3 regions of the Diaphorobacter sp. C33 genome follow, and region 1 is predicted to be linked to each of the others. Evidence: predicted binding sites of a transcription regulator. Region 1 holds the regulator's gene; each other region holds the start of a gene.
What was found. The regulator FNR, encoded in region 1, switches genes on or off when oxygen is low (the NO sensors DNR and NnrR bind a similar motif). The targets are predictions, from matches to a motif close to TTGATNNNNATCAA.
Positions count from the first base shown of each region.

Region 1 (6,709 bases):
TCCGCTGAGAGCGGCAGTCAACAGTGCGGTATACAGAAGGCCGCATGGCAGGAGCGCCCAGGCCACACCCGCGGTCAGGAGCCCGCCAGGCCGAGAGACCAAGGGCTTGACCTTCGCCCAGGCAGCACGCCCCGCCCGCTCAACCCACAAGGGCTGCTGCGCTTGCACCATCATCATCCCGCCCCACGCGAGGATGAGCACATGCATCAGCGTCCAAAGGGGGCGCAATGCCGAGGTGCTTTGCCCCAGCCATGCGAGTTGCTCCATGGCCAGCGCAACCACCGCCCCTGCGGCGCCGTAACCGATCAGGCGCCCCACGTGAAACTGCGCTACCCGTTGGAGGATTCCGCGGCGGGACGCCCATTGAATGGTGTGGGTGGCGTCCTGCGTGCCACCCAGCCCCGTAAGCGCCGCGCAGGGAACAGAACACATCGCCAAACAGTGAGCCCCTCCCATCAGCCCCATCAGGAAGGTCGTCGTGGCCAGCGCCCACAGCATGGGTCAAATAATCCGGGAAAAGCGAGCGCGGTTACGGTCAGCCTGCAGATACTTGTCGAACACCATGGCCACGCCGCGCACGAAATACCACCCCATGGGCGTGACTTCAACGCCCTCATCACTGATTTTCACCAAGCCCTGAGCCGCCATTTCTTGCAGTTGCTGTAATTCCGCATCGAAATAACTGCGGAAATCAATCAGCCAAGACTGTTCCAACGGCTCAAACAGCAATTCACCTTGGCACATCAACGCCATGATGACTGCGCGGCGCACCAAGTCGTCCTTGGTCAACGCCAGCCCGCGCACCACAGGCAAATGCCCCTGGTTAATGCAGTCGTAATACTCGTCCAGCGTTTTCACATTTTGGCTGTAAGTAGCGCCCACGCGCCCGATGGCAGAAACGCCCAGACCAATCAGGTCGCAATCGGGCTGCGTGCTATAGCCTTGGAAATTGCGGTGCAGCCTGCCTTGCCGCTTGGCCACCGCCAGCGCATCGTCAGGCAGCGCAAAATGGTCCATGCCCACGTAGACGTAGCCGGCTTCCTGGAACACATCAAGTGACCGGGCCAGCATGGACACCTTGGCCGAAGCCATGGGCAACTCGGCCGTGATGATGCGTCGCTGCGACTTGAAGCGTTCTGGCAAGTGAGCGTACGCATACAGCGCGATCCGGTCTGGCCGCAGCTCGGCTACCTGCTCCAAGGTGCGATCAAACGACTCCGGTGTCTGGCGCGGCAGCCCGTAGATCAAATCCACGTTCACCGATTCAAACCCGAGCTTCCGAGCCGCATCGACCAACGCGAACACCTTTTCGGCAGGCTGAATGCGGTGCACGGCCTTTTGTACTTCAGGGTCGAAATCCTGCACGCCAAAGCTCAGGCGATTGAAACCCAGCTCCGCCAACAATCCCAGCCGCGCTTCATCCACGGTCCGCGGGTCCACTTCTATGGAGTACTCCCCCCCCGGAACGAGGACGAAACTGCGCCTCAACATGCCCATCAGTTCGCGCAAACCGTCATCCGTCAGAAAAGTAGGCGTGCCTCCGCCGAAATGCAGCTGGCTCACATGCTGACCCACACCGCAGTGCGCCGTATGCAGGTCGATCTCACGGCTGAGGTAACGCAAGTAGACCTCTGCCCGCTCTGGATGCCGGGTAATGATCTTGTTACACGCGCAGTAATAGCACAGCGATTCACAAAACGGGATGTGGACATAAAGCGACAAAGGCATCGCCTTGGCTACCGACCCCACGCGACGCTGCTGCAGCGCAAGGATGTATTCCCGCTCGCCAAAGGCCTCGACAAAACGATCAGCAGTCGGATAAGAGGTGTAGCGCGGCCCTGGAACGTCAAAGCGACGCAGGAGCTCTGTTGTAACAACGGTCATGACGGGATTCCTTGCACTTTCATATCACTGTGCCGTAGAGTCCCCCATGAGTCCTTGACGTTGATCAAGCGCCCATAAGGTCCTTGTGGCGACAATTTGACTTCGGCTCAAAGTCGTCCAACGGCCTACGGCATTCCATGTCTCCCAGCCGTTCAGAGGTAAGCTCAAGCCATGAACAGGGTTCCCATGCATACGAATCTCCAGACCATCAAAGTTGCCTGCTCAAACTGCAATCTGCGTGAGCTGTGCATGCCCGTGGGTCTGGACGACCAGCAACTCAAGCGCATCGATGACATTGTTGCTGTACGACGCAAGATCAAGCGTGGCGGCACGCTTTTCCGGAACGGTGAACCCTTCACATCCCTTTTTGCCATCCGCACCGGATTCTTCAAGACCTGTGTCGCCACCGAGGACGGTCGCGATCAAGTGACGGGTTTTCAAATGGCGGGCGAGATCATTGGCCTGGATGGCATCGTGAGCGACCGCCACACTTGCGATGCGGTAGCGCTTGAAGACGCCGAAGTATGCGTCATGCCTTTCGATCGTATTGAAGAGTTGTCGCGCGAAGTAACGGCACTACAGCACCATGTGCACAAGATCATGAGCCGCGAGATTGTTCGCGAGCATGGGGTCATGCTGTTGCTGGGGAGTATGCGTGCCGAGGAACGCCTTGCCGCATTCCTGTTGAATCTCGTACAACGCTTGCATGCCCGGGGGTTCTCACAATCCGAATTGGTGCTGCGCATGACGCGGGAAGAGATCGGCAGTTACCTAGGATTGAAACTGGAAACCGTCAGCCGCACGTTTTCGAAGTTCGTGGAAGAAGGTATTGTGGAAGTAAAACAGCGCCATGTGCGCATCGTCGATACCGATGCGCTGAAGCGCATTGTCAACAGCCAGCAAGCCTGCCATTAAGCCTCGGTTTTTTGCTCATTCATAACTGATCGGCGGAAAGATCAGGAAACGTATTTGGCGCAATCAGCCGGCCGCGCCCCTTTGGGCACGGGGCAGCGATTCAACTCAAAGGGCGAGAGTGACAACAGCGTAGTCAATGCGCTGGAAGCCATGAGTACGAACCAGAACGTGAAGAAGGCGATGGTATACACACCTTCGCGCGAGAGATGCAGGGGTTGATCAAACCACTGCAGCGCTTCTGGATCCACGAAGGCGAACACCACCATTTCCATGACGCCCGCCATCAAAAAGGCCGGCCACGCGATCCACATCAATCGTTGCATCCACATTCGCCCATCTCCTAGCAGGTGTAGTTGACAGCGTAGCATCTGTTCTGCGGCATGCAAAGAGGACTCGCCCTGCCGGTCAACGCGGTTGGTCCTCCAGCGGAGTAGCTGCATGGTTGCGCCCCTTCATGGCAGGCGTCATGTCGCCTCCAGACTCCTTCAGGGTCTCGTTGATGTTCAATCCCCGTTGGTAATAGTCTTCCGCGATGACGGGGTCGGGTTGGCTCACGGCCAGCCAGAGGGTCACGAAGCCCGCAATGATGACAATCACCGGCCCCGCGATGACAAGCCAGACATGGCCAAACGTCCACCAAGGCTTTCCTGCGTCTTCCAGATTCATGGGGGAATTACTCGACATCGATACCAACTCCTCGCTCATTTATGAGCACAGCTTGTTCATTTGCATTCCGCGACCGCCTTCAGCGAGGCACGAGGAACACGGATTTCTCTGCCACTTGGGCTTTATCACCCTGCGCTTGAATATCGAAATACACCGTATGCGATCCGGGAGATGCTGAGCCATACGGAATTTGAAGACGGACAACCACCCATCGGGATTCCGCCGGTCCAATGTCAATTGCGGTCTCGGACGCCACTTCCAGCCCTTCCATGCCGTGGGCGCTGATGGTGTAGCGCTGCGCCCCCTCCGTGGCGTTCATGATCTGCAGCCGGTAGATATTTTCCAGCTTGCCTCCCGCCACGATGCGCGAGAGCGCAGCGCGGTCGCGCACGATGTCCACCTTCAACGGGGTGCGTACCACCAAGCTGGCCAGCATGCCGATGCACAACACCACCAGCACCGCTGAATAGAACAACACACGGGGTCGCAGCACGCGTTTGAGCATTTGCGACTGGGTCCAGTGGTTCTTGACGCCGTTCTGCGTCGAGAAGCGAATCAGCCCGCGCGGATACTTCATCTTATCCATCACGGTATTGCAAGCGTCCACGCAGAGACCGCAACCAATGCACTCGTATTGCAGTCCGTTGCGAATATCGATACCCGTTGGGCAGACCTGGACACACAGCGTGCAATCGATGCAGTCACCCAGTCCCGCAGCTTTGTGGTCTACCGTCTTGTTACGGGGCCCGCGAGGCTCGCCGCGCTCAGGATCGTAAGAGACGACCAGCGTGTCCCTGTCGAACATTGCGCTTTGGAAACGCGCATAAGGGCACATGTATTTGCATACCTGCTCGCGCAGGAATCCTGCGTTACCGTACGTGGCCAACCCATAGAAGATCACCCAGAATATCTGCCACCCTCCTTGCAGGGCCAGCAACTCTCCCCCCAGCTCGCGAATCGGAACGAAATAGCCCACGAAGGTGAAGCCGGTCCAGAATGCGACCGCAATCCAAATGGCTTGCTTGACAGATTTTTTCCAGATCTTCTCAAATGTCCACGGACCATTGTCCAGGCGCATACGGGCACTGCGGTCGCCTTCGACTTTGTGCTCGATCCACATGAACATTTCCGTGTATACGGTCTGGGGACAGGAGAAGCCGCACCACAGGCGTCCCGCCACTGCGGTAAACAGAAAAAGCGACAGCGCGGAAATAATCAGCAAACCCGTCAGATAAATGAAGTCCTGCGGGTAAAGCACCAAACCAAAAATATAGAAACGGCGTGCTCCGAGGTCAAAGAGCACCATCTGGCGCTGGCCCCACTCCAGCCATGGCAGGCCATAGAAAACCAGCTGTGTCAGAAACACCATCGCCCAACGCCAACGTGCGAACACTCCACTTATCGAGCGTGGATAGATTTTCTTTTGCGCCTCATAGAGCGAAATGACCTCGGTCTGCGAACTTTCGGCCCCCACTGGCGTGATAGGAATCACCTTACGGGGCTGACCTTCGGCTGGCTTCATGGTGGAATCTCAAAAAGGAAGTGCAACTTCCAAAACGCAAAACGGCCGGCGCCCCTCGACGGGGAGCCGGCCGCACAGGGAGCATCAGCGCGGGGCGCCGGCCTTATTGGACAAACCCCAGACGTATGCCGTCAACACCTTGATCTGTGCATCGGTCAACTTGCCCGTTTGGGCAGGCATCTCGTTGGTCTTGCCATTGTTGATCATAGCGGTGATGGCAGCTTCGCCCCAGCCATGCAGCCAGATGTCATCCGTCAGATTAGGGGCACCCAGGGCCACATTGCCCTTGCCGTCCATCCCGTGGCATGCAGCGCACGCAGTGAACTTCGACTTGCCCAGAGACGCCTTCAGGGAGTCATGCGGGCTTCCCGACAGGCTCAGGACATAGTGGGTGAGGTTGCGCACATCTTCCGGCGAGCCCACGGCGGCCGCCATGGGAGGCATGACGCCAATGCGCCCATCGTGGATGGTCTTCTGGATCTGATCAGGCGCACCGCCGTGCAGCCAGTCACCGTCGGCCAGGTTGGGGAAGCCCTTGCTGCCGCGGGCATCGGAACCATGACACTGCGCGCAGTTGTTCATGAACAGACGCTCACCAATTGCCATGGCCGCTGTGTCGGCCGCCATCTCTTGGGGCTGCATGGCCTCGAACCGCGCATACAGGGGCTGCAACTCTGCGTTAGCCTTGTCCACTTCGGCTTGGTACTCGCCCAGCTGCGTCCAGCCCAACTTACCCTTAAAGGTCCCCAATCCGGGATAGGCAGCCAGATAGCCAGCACCGAATACCAGCGTGATGATGAACAGCCACATCCACCAACGGGGCATGGGGTTGTTCATTTCCGTCAGGTCTTCGTCCCAGACGTGACCGGTGGTGTTGTCGGCCGTAGCCTCGACCTTCTTGCGGGACGTGATCCACAGCAGCAAGCCGCAGGCCACGATACCGATGATGGTGATTCCGGCCACGTAGAAGGACCAGAAGTTACTCGTGAAATCGCTCATGGGTTATCTCTTTTCTTGTGGAGACTTCTTCAGTCCTCGGCGAAGGGCAACTGTGCTGCCTCCTCGAACCGGGCCCGGTTGCGGCGCATGAAGGCCCAGAACCAGATGCCCACGAAACACGCCAGCGACGCCAGCGTGGCCACGATACGCATGGTGGTGATGTCCATGACCAGCTCCTCGATTACTTGAGCGCACGGCCCAAAACCTGGAGATAGGCCACCACGGCATCCATCTCTGTCTTCCCCTTGACCTGCTCGGCGGCGCTGGCGATCTCCTCATCCGTATACGGGACGCCGACCGTGCGCAATGCCTTCATGCGAGGAGCGACGACGGAAGGATCGATCTGGTTCTTTTCCAGCCAGGGATAGGCGGGCATATTGGATTCGGGCACCACGTCGCGCGGATTGTTCAGGTGAATGCGATGCCATTCATCGCTGTACTTTCCACCCACGCGATGCAGGTCGGGCCCAGTGCGCTTGCTACCCCATTGGAAGGGATGGTCGTAGACGAACTCGCCAGCCACCGAGTAGTGGCCATAACGCAGGGTTTCCGCGCGGAACGGACGGATCATCTGCGAGTGGCAGTTGTAGCAACCCTCGCGCAGGTAGATATCGCGTCCGATCAGTTGCACTGCCGTGTAAGGCTTCACGCCTTGGACGGCCTCAGTCGTCGATTTTTGAAAGAACAGAGGAACGATTTCCACCAGGCCGCCGACGGCCACAA
Region 1 covers NZ_CP129980.1:333,208-339,916, reverse strand. The annotation lists gene QY917_RS01645 (sulfite exporter TauE/SafE family protein) at 1-498, opposite strand, end outside; gene hemN (oxygen-independent coproporphyrinogen III oxidase) at 502-1,884, opposite strand; gene fnr (fumarate/nitrate reduction transcriptional regulator Fnr) at 2,056-2,799, shown strand; gene QY917_RS01630 (hypothetical protein) at 2,841-3,128, opposite strand; gene QY917_RS01625 (FixH family protein) at 3,205-3,483, opposite strand; gene ccoG (cytochrome c oxidase accessory protein CcoG) at 3,545-4,987, opposite strand; gene ccoP (cytochrome-c oxidase, cbb3-type subunit III) at 5,072-5,986, opposite strand; gene QY917_RS01610 (cbb3-type cytochrome c oxidase subunit 3) at 6,016-6,153, opposite strand; gene ccoO (cytochrome-c oxidase, cbb3-type subunit II) at 6,168-6,709, opposite strand, start outside.

Region 2 (6,709 bases), 1.3 Mb from region 1:
TGCAGATCTTCCAGCATGTCCAGTCCAAGCCGAGGGTGGCTGGCCACGACCTGCTGCTGCTCGGCCGAGAGCGGCTCGCGCTGCACGGCCAGCGCATCCTGCAGCGCCGTCATGCCGATGTTCATGGTGAACGCCGCGCGCACCAGGCTGTCGCGCTCCTGCGGCGGCAAATGCAACTCCTGCGCCAGGATGTGGCACAGCGTGCCGCACACCAGGGCATGCGATGCGCTGTAGCCCACGGTGGAGGTGGCGGCGAGCTGGAACATGAGGTACAGCGCGGCGTCGATGTCGTGCGCCACCAGGTCCTGAAGCCAGCGGTCGCACTGGCGCACCTTGGCCACGAAGTCGCGCGCCTGCCGTGGCCGCGCGAGCAGCGCCGACAGGGCGGACTCCAGGTCGGACCACTGGCCCAGCAGGTCTTCGTAGTCGCTGCCCGACGGATCGGTGCCACTGGGTTGGGGCTGTGCGGACATGGGGGCCTGAGGGCGACGCGCGTCAGCGGCGGCGTTGCAGCACCATCTCGTCGCCGCTGCGGTTCATGTGGAATTCGCGCAGGAAGCTGTTGCCCAGCAGCACATAGGGCATGGCCTCCGCGGTGACGATGGCGTCCACGCTGCGCAGTTCCACATCGCCCACCCGCACGGACTCCAGCCGCATGCGCCAGCCCTGCGCCGTGCCGTTGGCGGTGTTCATCATCACGGGCTGGCCCTGTTCGAACTTCAGGCCCATGCGCTGCGCGTCGGGCCGGCCGATGGCCACGGTGGTGGCGCCTGTGTCCACCATGTACTGCATCACGCGACCGTTGATGAAGCCGCTGTTGATGAAATGCCCGCGCGCGTCGGCCTTGAGCACGATACGCTGGCCGGCCGCGCTGCCGCCAATGCTCACGGGCGACTCGCCCAGCTGAATCGCGCGCTGCGCGCCTGCGACCTCCAGCACCACGCCGTCGCGGCCCACCGAGACCACGCGCACGCCCATGTGGGAGCCGCCCGGTGCCACGCTGCGCGGCGCGCTGCCGTCCACCACCAGCAGGGCCTTGCCGCCCAGGATGCCGGCCAGCGCCACGCTTTGCGCGTAGGCGGCGGGCAGGCCGGTGACCGCCAGCAGGGCGACGGCCAGGCGCAGGGTCAGGCGGTGCATGGGCGGCGGGCGGTCATCAGTCGCGGAAGTTGTCGAACGTCAGCGGCAGGTCGGCGATGTCCTTGCGGATCAGCGCCATGGCGGCCTGCAGGTCGTCGCGCTTGGCGCCGGTGACGCGCACCTTGTCTTCCTGGATGGCCGCCTGCAGCTTGAGCTTGCTGTCCTTGATCAGACGCTGGATCTTCTTGGCCTGCTCGCTGTCAATGCCGTTCTTGACCTTCACCACCTGCTTGAGCTTGTCGCCGCCGATCTTCTGGGGCTTTTGCACGTCCAGGAAGCGCACGTCCACGTTGCGCTTGGTGAGCTTGTTGCGCAGGATGTCCTCGACTTGCTGCAGCTGGAAGTCGGCGTCGCCGAACAGCGTGATTTCCTTGTCTTTCAGCTCGACGGCGGCAGAGGTGCCCTTGAAGTCGAAGCGCGTGCCGATCTCCTTGGCGGTGTTCTCCACGGCGTTTTTCACTTCGACGAAGTTGGCTTCACAGACGGTATCAAAAGAAGGCATGGCATCACTCGCGGCTAACTCGGTACAAACCCGCGCCCGCCTGGGGGCGGGTGCGACAATCCGGTCGATGTTAGTCGAGAAAAATGTTCCCCTGCAGACTTACAACACCTTCGGCATCGCCGCGCGTGCGCACACCCTGGTGCGCGTGCGCTCGGCCAAGGACGTGCACGACCTGCTGGGCGACCACCGCTTGGAGCGCCAGCCGGTGTTCGTGCTGGGGGGCGGCAGCAACATCGTGCTGACCGGCGACGTCAAGCCCCTCGTGCTGAAGATGGAGATCAAGGGCCTGCGCCTGCTGGAAGAGACCGACAAGGCCTGGATCGTGGAGGCCGGCGCGGGCGAGGTCTGGCACGAGGCCGTGGCCTGGACGCTGGCCCAGGGCTACCCCGGCCTGGAGAACCTGGCGCTGATTCCCGGCACCGTGGGCGCAGCGCCCGTGCAGAACATCGGCGCCTACGGCGTGGAACTGCAGGACCGCTTTCATTCCCTGGTGGCCATCGACCTGGCCACGGGCCGCCCCTTCACGCTGGACGCAGCCCAGTGCGCCTTCGGCTACCGCGACTCGGTGTTCAAGCATGCCGCGCCCCAGGCGCCCCACGAGGGCGGGGGGCTGCACCGTGGCATGGGGCTGGCCGGGCGCGCGGTCATCACGCATGTGCGCTTTCTGCTGCGCAAGGACTGGGCGCCTGAGCTGGGCTACCTGGACCTGGAGCGCAAGCGCCAGGAGGCGGGCGTGGAGCGGCCCACGGCGCAGCAGATCTTTGACTGGGTGTGCGAGATCCGCCGTGCCAAGCTGCCCGACCCGGCCGTGATCGGCAACGCCGGCAGCTTCTTCAAGAACCCCACGGTCACGCCCGAGCAGTGCCAGGACATCATCGCGCGCGACCCGAAGATCGTGCACTACCCCATGCCCGACGGCACCATCAAGCTGGCGGCGGGCTGGCTCATCGACGCCTGCGGTTGGAAGGGCAAGACGGTGGGCAAGGCCGGCGTGTACGACAAGCAGGCGCTGGTGCTGGTCAACCGCGGCACGCCCGACGACAGCGTGACCGGCGGCGAGGTGATGACGCTGGCGCGCGCCATCCAGACCAGCGTGTACGAGCGCTTCGGCATCCGGCTGGAGCCGGAGCCGGTGGTGGTCTAGCAGCCGGTAGCTGCTAACCTTTTGATAGCTGCTACCGCTTATCAGTAAAGGGCTACAGGCCAAAAATGCCTGGATTCGCATGGCCCACCGACCGGCGAAGGGGCCTCAGTGCGCCGGCAGGGTCATGTAGCCCATCCAGGGCCAGTAGGTCAGCGCAAACACCACCAGCAGCGCGATGGCCACGGCGGTGAGCACCAGGCCCGTGCGCACATAGTCCTTGATGTCGAAGGTGTCGGTGCCGTAGGCCAGCATGCCCTGGGGCGAGTTCACCGGCAGGATGAAGCCGATGCTGACCACGAACTGCAGCAGCATGGTCATGCCGATGGGGTTGATGCCCGGCGTCTGCACCGCCTGCATCACGCTGATGATGATCGGAATCATGGTCGAGGCCAGGCCCGTGGCGCTGGCAAAGCCCAGGTGGATCACGATCAGGAACAGCGCCAGCAGCATGAAGATGGCGAATGCCGTGGCGTTGGCCAGGCCGAGGCTGTCCACGATCAGGCGTGCCAGCCAGGGCGCGGCCTCGGTCTTGAGCAGGGCTGCACCCATGGCGATGCCCACGGCGAACAGCAGCACCGTACCCCAGGGGAAGCCCCTTTGCGACTCCTTCCAGCCCATCACGCCCAGGCGCGGCAGCAGCATCAGTGCGATGGCCACGATGGTGGAGGTGGTGGTGTCCACGTCGTGCAGCACACCCTCGGTCGCCCAGAAGCCCAGCAGCACCAGCGTGATGCCCAGCAGCTTCCACTGGTTGGCGGTCATGGGGCCCAGCTCGGCCAGTTGGCGATGGATGGCCTCGCGCCCGCCGGCGATGTGGTCCATCTCGGGCCTGAGCATGCGCGTCATGACGAAGTACAGCGCGATGGTCAGCACGACGGAGTACGGCGCCCCGGCCACGAACCACTGGCCCCAGGTGATGGTCTGGCCGAACTGCTTCTCGATGAAGCCGATGGCCACCATGTTCTGCGCGGCGGCGGTCTTGATGCCGATGTTCCACACGCTGGCGGTCTGCGCGGCGGTGATCACCACCAGCGCCGCGAACTTGCTGCGCCGCTCCGCCCCGAAGGCCGACAGGAAGCCCAGCATGATCGGCATCAGGCAGGCCACGCGCGCCGTGGCGCTGGGAACGATGAACGACAGCAGAAAGCCCACCAGGATCGCGCCCATCGCCACGTGGTTGGCGCGCGCGGGCACGTACGAGAGCACCTGCAGCGCGATGCGCTTGTCCAACTGCGTGGCCGTCATGGCCGCGGCGATGAAGCACGCCGCCGCCACCAGCACCGCGGCGCTGTTGCTGAAGCCCCCCAGGGCATAGGGCAGCGCGGCGCGCGTGCCCATCATGGCGCCTGCCGCCTCCTTGCCTGGCACGGGGCTGATGGCCAGCAGGACGATCATCAGCGCGCCGATGACGACGGCGCTCACCGCATAGTCCAGCGCCTCGGTCATCCACAGGATCACCGCGAACGCGAGGACGGCCAGCATCATCTGCCCGGCCTGCGGCAGGCCCGGCAGCGCGGGCATGAAGGCGATGAGCAGCAGCACGGCGATGGCCACCCACAGGCCGGCACGTTGGGTGAGTGTGGAGCCGCCCGCGGGTGCGGGCGACGAGGGCAGCGCGGAGGCCGGGGATGACGTCATGGCAGCTTCCTTTCCTTGCAGTGCCCCAGCCTGGCCAGGGCTTGCGGTCATTGTGCGCCGCCGCCGCCATGCCTGGCGGGCAGGGCGGCCGCCTCCGTCGCGCGTGCATGACCTGGGTCAAGGTTGCCGTCTGCGGCGCCAGTTCACGCCGGCGTGTAGCGCCCGGGCGGGGTGCGGAACGCTACATTGAGCCGGTTCCAGCCATTGATCGTGACGATGACCATCGACAGCTCCACGATCTCCGCTTCGCTGAACTGCGCGCGCACCTCGTCGTACACGGCGTCGGGCACCTGCGACTGCTCCAGGCGCGTGAGGGCCTCGGTCCAGGCCAGTGCGGCACATTCGCGCGCATCGAACACGCCGCTCTCGCGCCAGGCGCTGAGCAGGTGCAGCCGCCGGTCGCTTTCGCCATGCTCGCGCGCCTCGCGGGCGTGCATGTCGATGCAGAACGCGCAGCCATTGATTTGCGAGGCGCGCATCTTCACCAGCTCGTGCAACTGCACGGGTAGTTGCCCCGCATCGACGTGCTTTTGTAGGCCGTACATGGCGGCATAGCTTGCGGCGTGGCGAGGGAGGTTGATGCGGGGGGCTGAGGACATGGAAGGCTCCTTGCAGGGGGGTGAGAAAAAAGGGGTGAACGCGGCGCCGCCGCGCAGACGGTGCCGGGCGAAGCGCGCAGGCCTACAGGCCGCGCAGCTTGTCGGGGTTGAGGACGGAATACACCGCGTGGATGTGTACGCCGTCGGTCTCGAAGGCCATGACGGCGCGCACGCCGCCCGCGTCACGCAGCAGCAGCCCGGGGCCGCCGTTGACGTCCACCGCCTCCATGGTCTGGTGGCTCAGGTAGAGGCGCCACACCGACGCGGCCAGGCGTGCGATCGCACGCGGCCCGTGCAGCAGCTTGGCGGCGGCGCGCACCTTGCCGCCGCCGTCGGCGGTCCACTGCGCATCCTCGGCGAACAGCGCCAGCAGCGCCGCATGGTCCTGCGTGCGCATGGCCTGCACGAAGCGTTCCACCAGCGCACGCGACGCCTCGGGTGTGGCCGTGAAGCGCGCCCTGCGCTGGCGCACCTGGGCGCGCGCGCGGTGCACCAGCTGGCGGCAGGCGGCCTCGCTCTTGCCCAGCACGCTCGCCACCTCGGGGTAGTCGCTGTCGAACACGTCGTGCAGCAGGAAGGCGGCGCGCTCGTCGGGCGTGAGGCGCTCCAGCACCACGAGCAGCGCGACGGACAGGTCGCTGGCCAGTTCGGCGCGTGCATCGGCGGCCGGGGCGCTGTCGCCGGCGATCCACGGTTCCGGCAGCCAGGGGCCGTCATAGGCTGTGCGTTCGATGCGCGCGGCGCGCAGCCGGTCCACGCACAGCCGGGTGACGGTGGTGATCAGCCAGGCCTCGGCCGTCTGCACGCGCTCCAGGGCCGTCGCCTGCCAACGCAGCCAGGCGTCCTGCAGCACGTCCTCGGCATCGGTGCGGCTGCCCAGCATGCGATAGGCCACGCCCGCCAGGCGTGGGCGGTGCTGCTGAAAGGCGGCGAGGTGCTGGTCCATGGCGAGTGAGGTTGTCGCGTTCATGCCCCTAAGACGTGCGGCGCATGCATTGTGTGACGGGGTGCCTTGAAAAAAATACGCGGCGCAACCCTGTGCGCGGGTGGGATGCGCAAATGTGCCTACAATCGCGCCCCGGCTCTGTTGCCACCATGGGTTCCCTCGCCCCCATCCAGGAACCTCCGCAACACTTGTAGTGCCGCACGCCTCTGTAGGCTCGGTGGCCTGCGTCGATGCAAATCCTCGGGGTGGCCCTGCCACCGCTGTGGTTTGCGCTTCGCGTCCCATACCGATTCGCAGCGTGCTGATCCCTACAGGTATTGCAGAGGTCCCATCCAAAAAGGACTGCCATGACCTCGCTGAAGGCACCATCGCGCGTGCCGTTGTACCTCTCCCTCCTGGTGGCGTTCCATATCGCCATCGTCATCGCCAGCAACTACCTGGTGCAACTGCCCATCAATTTGCTGGGCTTTCACAGCACCTGGGGGGCGTTCAGCTTCCCGTTCATCTTTCTGGCCACCGACCTGACGGTGCGGCTCATCGGCAAGGCCGAGGCGCGCCGCGTCATCACCCGCGCCATGCTGCCGGCGCTGGTGGCGTCGTATGTGGTGGGTGTGCTGTTCCACGAAGGCCGCTTCAATGGCTGGGCGGCGCTGGGTGACTTCAACACCTTCGTGTTCCGCATCGCCTTTGCCAGCTTTGCCGCCTACGTGCTGGGGCAACTGCTGGACATCCAGGTGTTC
Region 2 covers NZ_CP129980.1:1,604,137-1,610,845, reverse strand. The annotation lists gene QY917_RS07660 (HD-GYP domain-containing protein) at 1-473, opposite strand, end outside; gene QY917_RS07655 (TIGR02281 family clan AA aspartic protease) at 496-1,140, opposite strand; gene QY917_RS07650 (YajQ family cyclic di-GMP-binding protein) at 1,157-1,642, opposite strand; gene murB (UDP-N-acetylmuramate dehydrogenase) at 1,710-2,786, shown strand; gene QY917_RS07640 (DASS family sodium-coupled anion symporter) at 2,892-4,424, opposite strand; gene QY917_RS07635 (carboxymuconolactone decarboxylase family protein) at 4,568-5,023, opposite strand; gene QY917_RS07630 (RNA polymerase sigma-70 factor) at 5,106-5,969, opposite strand; gene QY917_RS07625 (7-cyano-7-deazaguanine/7-aminomethyl-7-deazaguanine transporter) at 6,317-6,709, shown strand, end outside.
Region 2: a site for FNR is predicted at 4,532-4,545, ahead of QY917_RS07640 (DASS family sodium-coupled anion symporter). Genes of this name have one in related genera too.

Region 3 (6,709 bases), 1.1 Mb from region 1:
GTGGAGCAGGCGCTGGGCCGCTGAGACCGGGTTCCGGGCCTTGCGGGTGATCAGCCGGTGGTGGCGGTGATGCCCTGCACCGCTTCATGGATGCTCTGAGCCGTCTGCGGGCGCACCAGCCGTGCCGTTTCGCGCCCGTCGCGCAGGAACACGAGCGTGGGCCAGAGTTTCACGCCAAAACTGCGGCCCAGGCGCTGGCCGGGGCCGTCCTCCACCTTGACGTGGCGCACATCGTCCCGGTCTTCGAGGGCCTGCTCGATGAGCGGCTGGGCGCGCTGGCAGTGGCCGCACCAGGGCGTACCGAACTCCAGCACGGTGGGGCCCAGCCACTGGTCCACCGTTTCACGCGAAGGCGGCTGAGCGAGATGGGTGGCGGCAAACGGCATGGCGGCTCCTGCAAGGATGGCGATGGGGGCAGGGTAGGGCTGCGGCGCACGCGGCCAAGCCGGCCGCCGCTGCGCGGGCGTGTCAGATCACGCCGTCAAACATCATCACATCGACCATGTCGCCAGGTGCCACGTTGCCCTGGCCGTGGTGCAGCACGATGAGGCCGTTGGCTTGCACCATGGAACTGAGCACCCCTGAGCCCTGGTTGCCCGTGGTGCGCACCTGCAGCGTGCCGTCCGCGGCCGTGGTGACCAGGCCGCGCTGGTATTCGGTGCGGCCGGGTTTCTTGCGCATGGCCTCGGTGCTGACGGCGCGCAGCAGCGGCGGTGCGCCGCGCGTGCAGCCCATCATGCGCAGCAGCGCGGGGCGGACGAAAGCCAGGAAGGTGACCATCACCGCCACAGGATTGCCTGGCAGCCCGAACAGCACGCTGCTGCCGTTTGCACTCTGAATGCTTCCATTTTGATAGCTGTTAACTCTTGATGGAAGCGCGTTAGGATCGGATTTGGCTTGTAATTCGGGCCGAATGCGGCCCACCGCCATTGGCCGGCCCGGGCGCATGGCGATGCGCCAGAACGCCACGTCGCCCAGCTGCTTCATCATGGTGCGCGTGTGGTCGGCCTCGCCCACGCTCACACCGCCGCTGGTAATGATGGCGTCGGCTTCGGTGGCCGCACGGCGGAAGGCGGCTTCCAGCAGTGTGGGCTCGTCGCGCACCACACCCAGGTCGATCACCTGGACGCCCAGACGTGTCAGCAGGCCAAAGACCGTGTAGCGGTTGCTGTCGTACACCGCGCCCTCGCGCGGTGGCTCGCCCAGGCTGAGGATCTCGTCGCCCGTGGAGAAATAGGCCACGCGCACCCGGCGGTACACCGTCACCGTTTTTAGGCCCAAACTGGCCACCAGGCCAATAGCAGCAGGCGCTAGCAGCTCTCCTTTTGCTAGCGCTACGCGGCCTTGCATGAGGTCTTCCCCCAGCAGGCGGCGGTTGTCGCCCCGGCGCAGCACGTCGGGTGCGATGCGGATGTGGCCGTCGGGCTCGGCAGTGGTGAACTCCTGCGGCACCACGGTGTCCAGCCCTGCCGGCATGATGGCGCCGGTCATGATCTTCACGCACTCGCCAGCGGCCACGGTGCCGGTCCAGGCGGCGCCGGCAAAGGCTGTGGAGCCGACCGGGCGCAGCACCAGCGGTTGGCCGGGCTGCAGTTGGGCGCCGTCGAAGGCGTAGCCGTCCATGGCCGAATTGTCGTGCGGCGGCACGCTGACGGGCGAGACCACGTCCCGCGCAAGCACGCGGCCCAGGGCGTCGAAGATGCCGACTTCTTCGGTGCTGGTGACGGGCGCGACCAGGCGCTCCAGGAAGGTGTTCACATCGGCGGCACGCAGCGCCTGCGGGTCGTAGCCCTGCAACTCGGCGGCGATCTGGTCAATGGTTTTCATGCGGTATGGGCAAGGAGGGTTGCAGCTCAGCGGTGGCCCAGGCCTTCCAGGGCGTGCAGCTCGGCCAGGGTGTTGGCGTTGTAGAAAGCATGCGGGTCGTCGCCCGGCTGGTCGAACGGAACCACGGCGCAGGCGTGCTGTTCGGTCCAGCGGTCGATCTTGCGCCCGCCGCCCTGCGTGAAGCGCACCAGGCTCTCCAGCAGCGTCACGCGCAGCAGGCAAAACACCGGCTGGGTGCGCACGCGCACGGTGCCATCGCGCTCGTCGGCCTCGGGTGCCGCTGCCATGGCAATGTCGGCGCCCTCGCGCATGGCGGCCTGGGCCAGGCGTGCGGCAAGGTCTGGCGGGAACAGCGGTGTGTCGCAGGGCACGGTGAGCAGCCAAGGGGCCTCGCAGCGCTCCAGCCCTGTGAGAAAGCCCGCCAGCGGGCCTGCGTAGTCGGCAAGGCCATCAGGCCACACCGGCACTCCGAATGATTCATAGGCCGCCAGGTTGCGGTTGGCGTTGATCATCACGTCGCCCACCTGCGGCTGCAGCCGCATCAGCGTGTGCAGCGCCAGCGGCAAGCCGCGGAAGTTCTGCAGGCCTTTGTCCACCCCGCCCATGCGGGAGCCGCGGCCGCCGGCGAGGATGAGGCCTGTGATGTCGTGGGTGTCGATCATGGGAAAGAAGAAGGGTGGTGAACGGCGCGCCGGGGCAGGTCCCTGCGGCGCGGCGGCGGGTCAGCCGCCGATGTAGCTCATCTCGATGCGCCGCTGGCCGCTGCCCGTCTCGGGTGGCAGGCTGGCACGCAGCTCGGAATAGCGGTCGCCGCGCCCCTGCCAGATGTGGGCGATGGCGGCGCTGATCTGCACGTCGCTGGCATTGCCGCGCAGCAGGCTGCGCAGGTCCCAGCCTTGCGAGGCAAACAGGCACAGGTACAGCCGGCCCTCCATGGACAGGCGCGCGCGGTTGCAGTCGCCGCAGAAGGCCTGCGTGACGCTGCTGATCACGCCCACTTCGCCCAAGCGCGGGTCGTGGCGACCGTCGGGGCCGGCGTAGCCCCAGCGCTTGGCGGTCTCGCCGGCGGACTGCGCGGCCAGCGGCACCAGCGGCAGCTCGGCCTGCAGCCGCGCGATGACTTGGGCGGAGGGCAGCACCTCATCCATGCGCCAGCCATTGGTGGCGCCCACGTCCATGTATTCGATGAAGCGCAGCGTGATGCCGGTGCCGCGAAAGTGGCGCGCCATCGCCGGGATCTCGTGGTCGTTGGTGCCGCGCTTGACCACCATGTTGACCTTGATGTGCTCCAGGCCCGCCGCCTGCGCGGCCTCGATACCGGCGAGCACGTCGGCCACCGGAAAGTCCACGTCGTTCATGCGGCGGAACACGTCGTCCTGCAGGCTGTCCAGGCTCACGGTGACGCGCCGCAGGCCCGCGGCCTTGAGGGCGCGCGCCTTGCGCGCCAGCAGAGATCCATTGGTGGTCAGCGTGAGGTCGGGCACGCGGCCCTCCAGCGTGCGCAGTTCCGCCAACTGGGCAACCAGGTTCTCCAGGTCCTTGCGCAGCAGCGGCTCGCCGCCGGTGAGGCGGATCTTGCGCACGCCATGCGCCATGAACAGGCGCGCCAGCCGCGTGATCTCTTCAAAGCTCAGCAGGTCGCTGTGCGGCAGGTAGCGGTAGTGCTTGTCGAACACTTCCTTGGGCATGCAGTAGCCGCAGCGGAAGTTGCAGCGGTCCGTCACGCTGATGCGCAGGTCGCGCAAGGGACGGGAGAGCGTGTCCTGCAGCAGTCCGGTAGCGGGTGCCGCGGCCAGGAGCGCAGGGGGCTGCAGCACCTTGCTGCGCTGATCCACGAGGGGAATGACACGTTCAGCCATGGCGAAATTGTGCCCCATCGGCGTCGTAGGGGTATGGCGGCTGCCCGCTAAATTGATGTTGATCAATCTGCTGTCACGGCAGCGACATGAGGTGCCTTTGACCAGTGTCATAGGGGGCGCGGGAGGGCGATTTGAGAATACGGCGCATGCAGAACCAACGCCCAGTCCCCACCCCTCCCTCCGTCGCCGCCTGCCGGCGCGGCCGCCGCACCGCTGTGCGCGCGCTGGCCACCGTGTTGCTGGTGCCGGCCCTGCCGCTGTCGGCCCAGGCGCGCATGGCCCTGGCCACGGCCATCAACCGCACGGCGCGCTTTCGGGCGCTGTCCCAGCGCACCGCCAAGGTCTACGGCCAGCTGTACCTGAACGTGGGTGCCGCGCGCGCCCGCGATGCGCTGGAACACACCCGCCGGCAGGTGCATTCCGGCTTCGAGGACATGGACCGCCAGAGCTGGCCGCCCGAGGTGGCGCGGCTGCTGGCGGACGTGCGCCGCAACGCGGACCGCCTGGACGCGCTCACGGCCCAGGCGCCGACGAAGGAGGGCTTTCAGGCCGTGTCGGCCCAGGCCGACCAAATGCTGGCTGCTGCCAACACCACCACCGAGGCCCTCGAGCGGCTGGCCCAGGCGCCCACGGCACGCCTGGTCAACACCGCCGGGCGCCAGCGCATGCTGTCGCAGCGCCTGGCCAAGAACTATGAGCTGTTGGCCGCCGGCCTTGACAGCCGCACGGTGCGCGAGCAGATGACGGGCGACGCCGATGAGTTCCAGCGTGCCCTCGCGCAGTTGAACAAGGCTCCCATCTCCACCCTGGCCATCCGCTCGGCACTGGAACTGGGCCAGGCGCAGTGGGTGTTTTTCGAGGCCGCCCTCAAGCGCCAGCCAGACCCGCGCGGCCTGGAAAACGTGGCCACCACCAGCGAGCGCCTGCTGGAGGTTACGGACAGCTTGACTTCGCTGTACGAGGTGGCCCTGCAGGACGTGCTGGGCTGACCCCCTGCGGCCACAAGAGCAACTGCGTGTCTCATCGGCGCGGCGCCCGGCTGCGCCGCTTTTCCGGGGGAGGGAAGGCCGACGTGGCTGGGCTGGTTGCCCCGCTGGGCAGCAGCTGTGGCGCGCGGGACACGGCTTTGGCTCGACCGCCCAGCCGCGAGTCCCCGGCGGATGTGCCACGCCACTCTCCACTCGCTCTACTAACCAGGGCTGGCTAACCAGGGGTTGGCGCAGGCCGTCCGTCGGGCCGAGCCGTTCAAGCGCTATTCATCCTCCGCGAGTGGCCGGATGGTGAACCTGAGCTGGGCGCCAGCACATGCGGTCGATCTAAATCAGGTCTATAGGTAAAAAGTGCCTCTAGCGCCTGTGGAGCAAGCGCGGGCAGCTATTGAATCGGGAGCGGTTGCTGATCAGGCTGCCTTCGGCGTGCGCGGCGCGCGGCCGTAGAACTGCGGGTAGTGCTCCTTCACTCCCTGACCGCTGAAGTCCCAACCCGCGCACTGGCCCAAGTGGCGCGGCGGCTCGTCGCCTTCATTCTGGAATGCGGCGTGAATCGTCTGGAACGTGGCCGTGGCCAGGTTGAACAGCAGTTCCCGCAGATGGGTGCAACCGGCCACGCCGCCCAGGTGGGTCTGGATGGACTGGCGCCAGCCGCGCGCCATGCTGCAGCCCACCATCGCCTGCAGGGCGCGCTGCGCTTGTGTGCAGCCCGCCAGGGGGTGGGCATCCATGGCGGACTCGATGGCGCGCACCACCAGGTCGCGGTCCACGGTGACGCGCAGCCACAGGTGGTGGATGGGTTCGCCCGCGCGGCGCACGCCGTCCGGGTAGCGCAGCGACGGCAGGTCCTGCGGCTTGCTGTCGTGCAGCTCGCCCTCGATGTCCCAGAGCCCGTCCTCGCGCTCGTAACCCTGGTAGGTGACGCGTCGGACATGGCGGGCAGTGCGGGGGACAGGGGATGACAGAGGCATGGGTTCGAGATGGGAAACGTATCAGCGGGCAAGCGAGCACTGGCGGGGCACCGCAGGGCACGCGGCTCGCAGGGATCAGCCGTGGCGGATGGCCACGGTCTTGAGGGTGGTGAAGCCGTAGAGCGCCTCGAAACCCTTCTCGCGTCCGTGTCCGCTGGACTTCACGCCGCCAAACGGCAATTCGACGCCGCCGGCTGCGCCGTAGTTGTTGATGAACACCTGGCCGCTGGCAATGCGCCGCGCCATGCGGAACTGGCGCGCGCCATCGCGCGTCCACACGCCCGCCACCAGACCAAAGGGCGTGCCGTTGGCGAGCTCCACGGCGTGGTCTTCGTCGTCGAAGGGCATGGCGGCCAGCACGGGGCCGAAGATTTCCTCCTGCGCCAGGCGGTGCTGCGCCGGTACGTCGCGCAGCAGGGTGGGGGCCTGGTAGAAGCCCGTGTCGGGCGCTTCGTCCACCACGGTGCCCTGCGCGGCCAGGGGAATGCCAGCTACCTGCGCATCGGACAGGTAATCCCACACGCGCTGCTGCTGGCTCTGGCGGATCAGCGGCCCCAGGTCCAGGTCCATGGCGGCGGGGCCCACGCGCAGCGCCTCGAAGGCCTTTGACAGGCGCTCCAGCAGCGGTTCGTAGATCAGGGAATCGATCAGCACGCGCGAGCCGGCCGAGCAGGTTTGCCCAGCGTTCTGCACGATGGCGTTCACGAGCACGGGCACGGCGGCGTCCAGGTCGGCGTCGGCAAAGACGATCTGCGGGCTCTTGCCGCCCAGCTCCAGCGTGACCGGGCAGTGGCGCTCGGCGGCGGCCTGCTGGATCAGCGTGCCCACCTTGGGGCTGCCGGTGAAGCTGATGTGCTGGATGCCGGGGTGGCGCGCCAGCGCGTCGCCGACCTCGTGGCCGTAGCCGGTCACGAGGTTCAGCGCGCCGGCAGGGAAGCCCACCTCGACCGCCAACTGGGCCACGCGCAGCAGGGACAGGCAGGCGTCCTCGGCCGGCTTGACCACGCACACGTTGCCGGCCGCCAGTGCGGCGCCCACGCAGCGCCCGAAGATCTGCATGGGG
Region 3 covers NZ_CP129980.1:1,402,683-1,409,391, reverse strand. The annotation lists gene rnhA (ribonuclease HI) at 1-24, shown strand, start outside; gene QY917_RS06665 (thioredoxin family protein) at 51-386, opposite strand; gene glp (gephyrin-like molybdotransferase Glp) at 469-1,827, opposite strand; gene mobA (molybdenum cofactor guanylyltransferase MobA) at 1,854-2,489, opposite strand; gene moaA (GTP 3',8-cyclase MoaA) at 2,550-3,686, opposite strand; gene QY917_RS06645 (type IV pili methyl-accepting chemotaxis transducer N-terminal domain-containing protein) at 3,833-4,675, shown strand; gene QY917_RS06640 (DUF2889 domain-containing protein) at 5,086-5,646, opposite strand; gene QY917_RS06635 (aldehyde dehydrogenase family protein) at 5,722-6,709, opposite strand, start outside.
Region 3: a site for FNR is predicted at 3,739-3,752, ahead of QY917_RS06645 (type IV pili methyl-accepting chemotaxis transducer N-terminal domain-containing protein). Genes of this name have one in related genera too.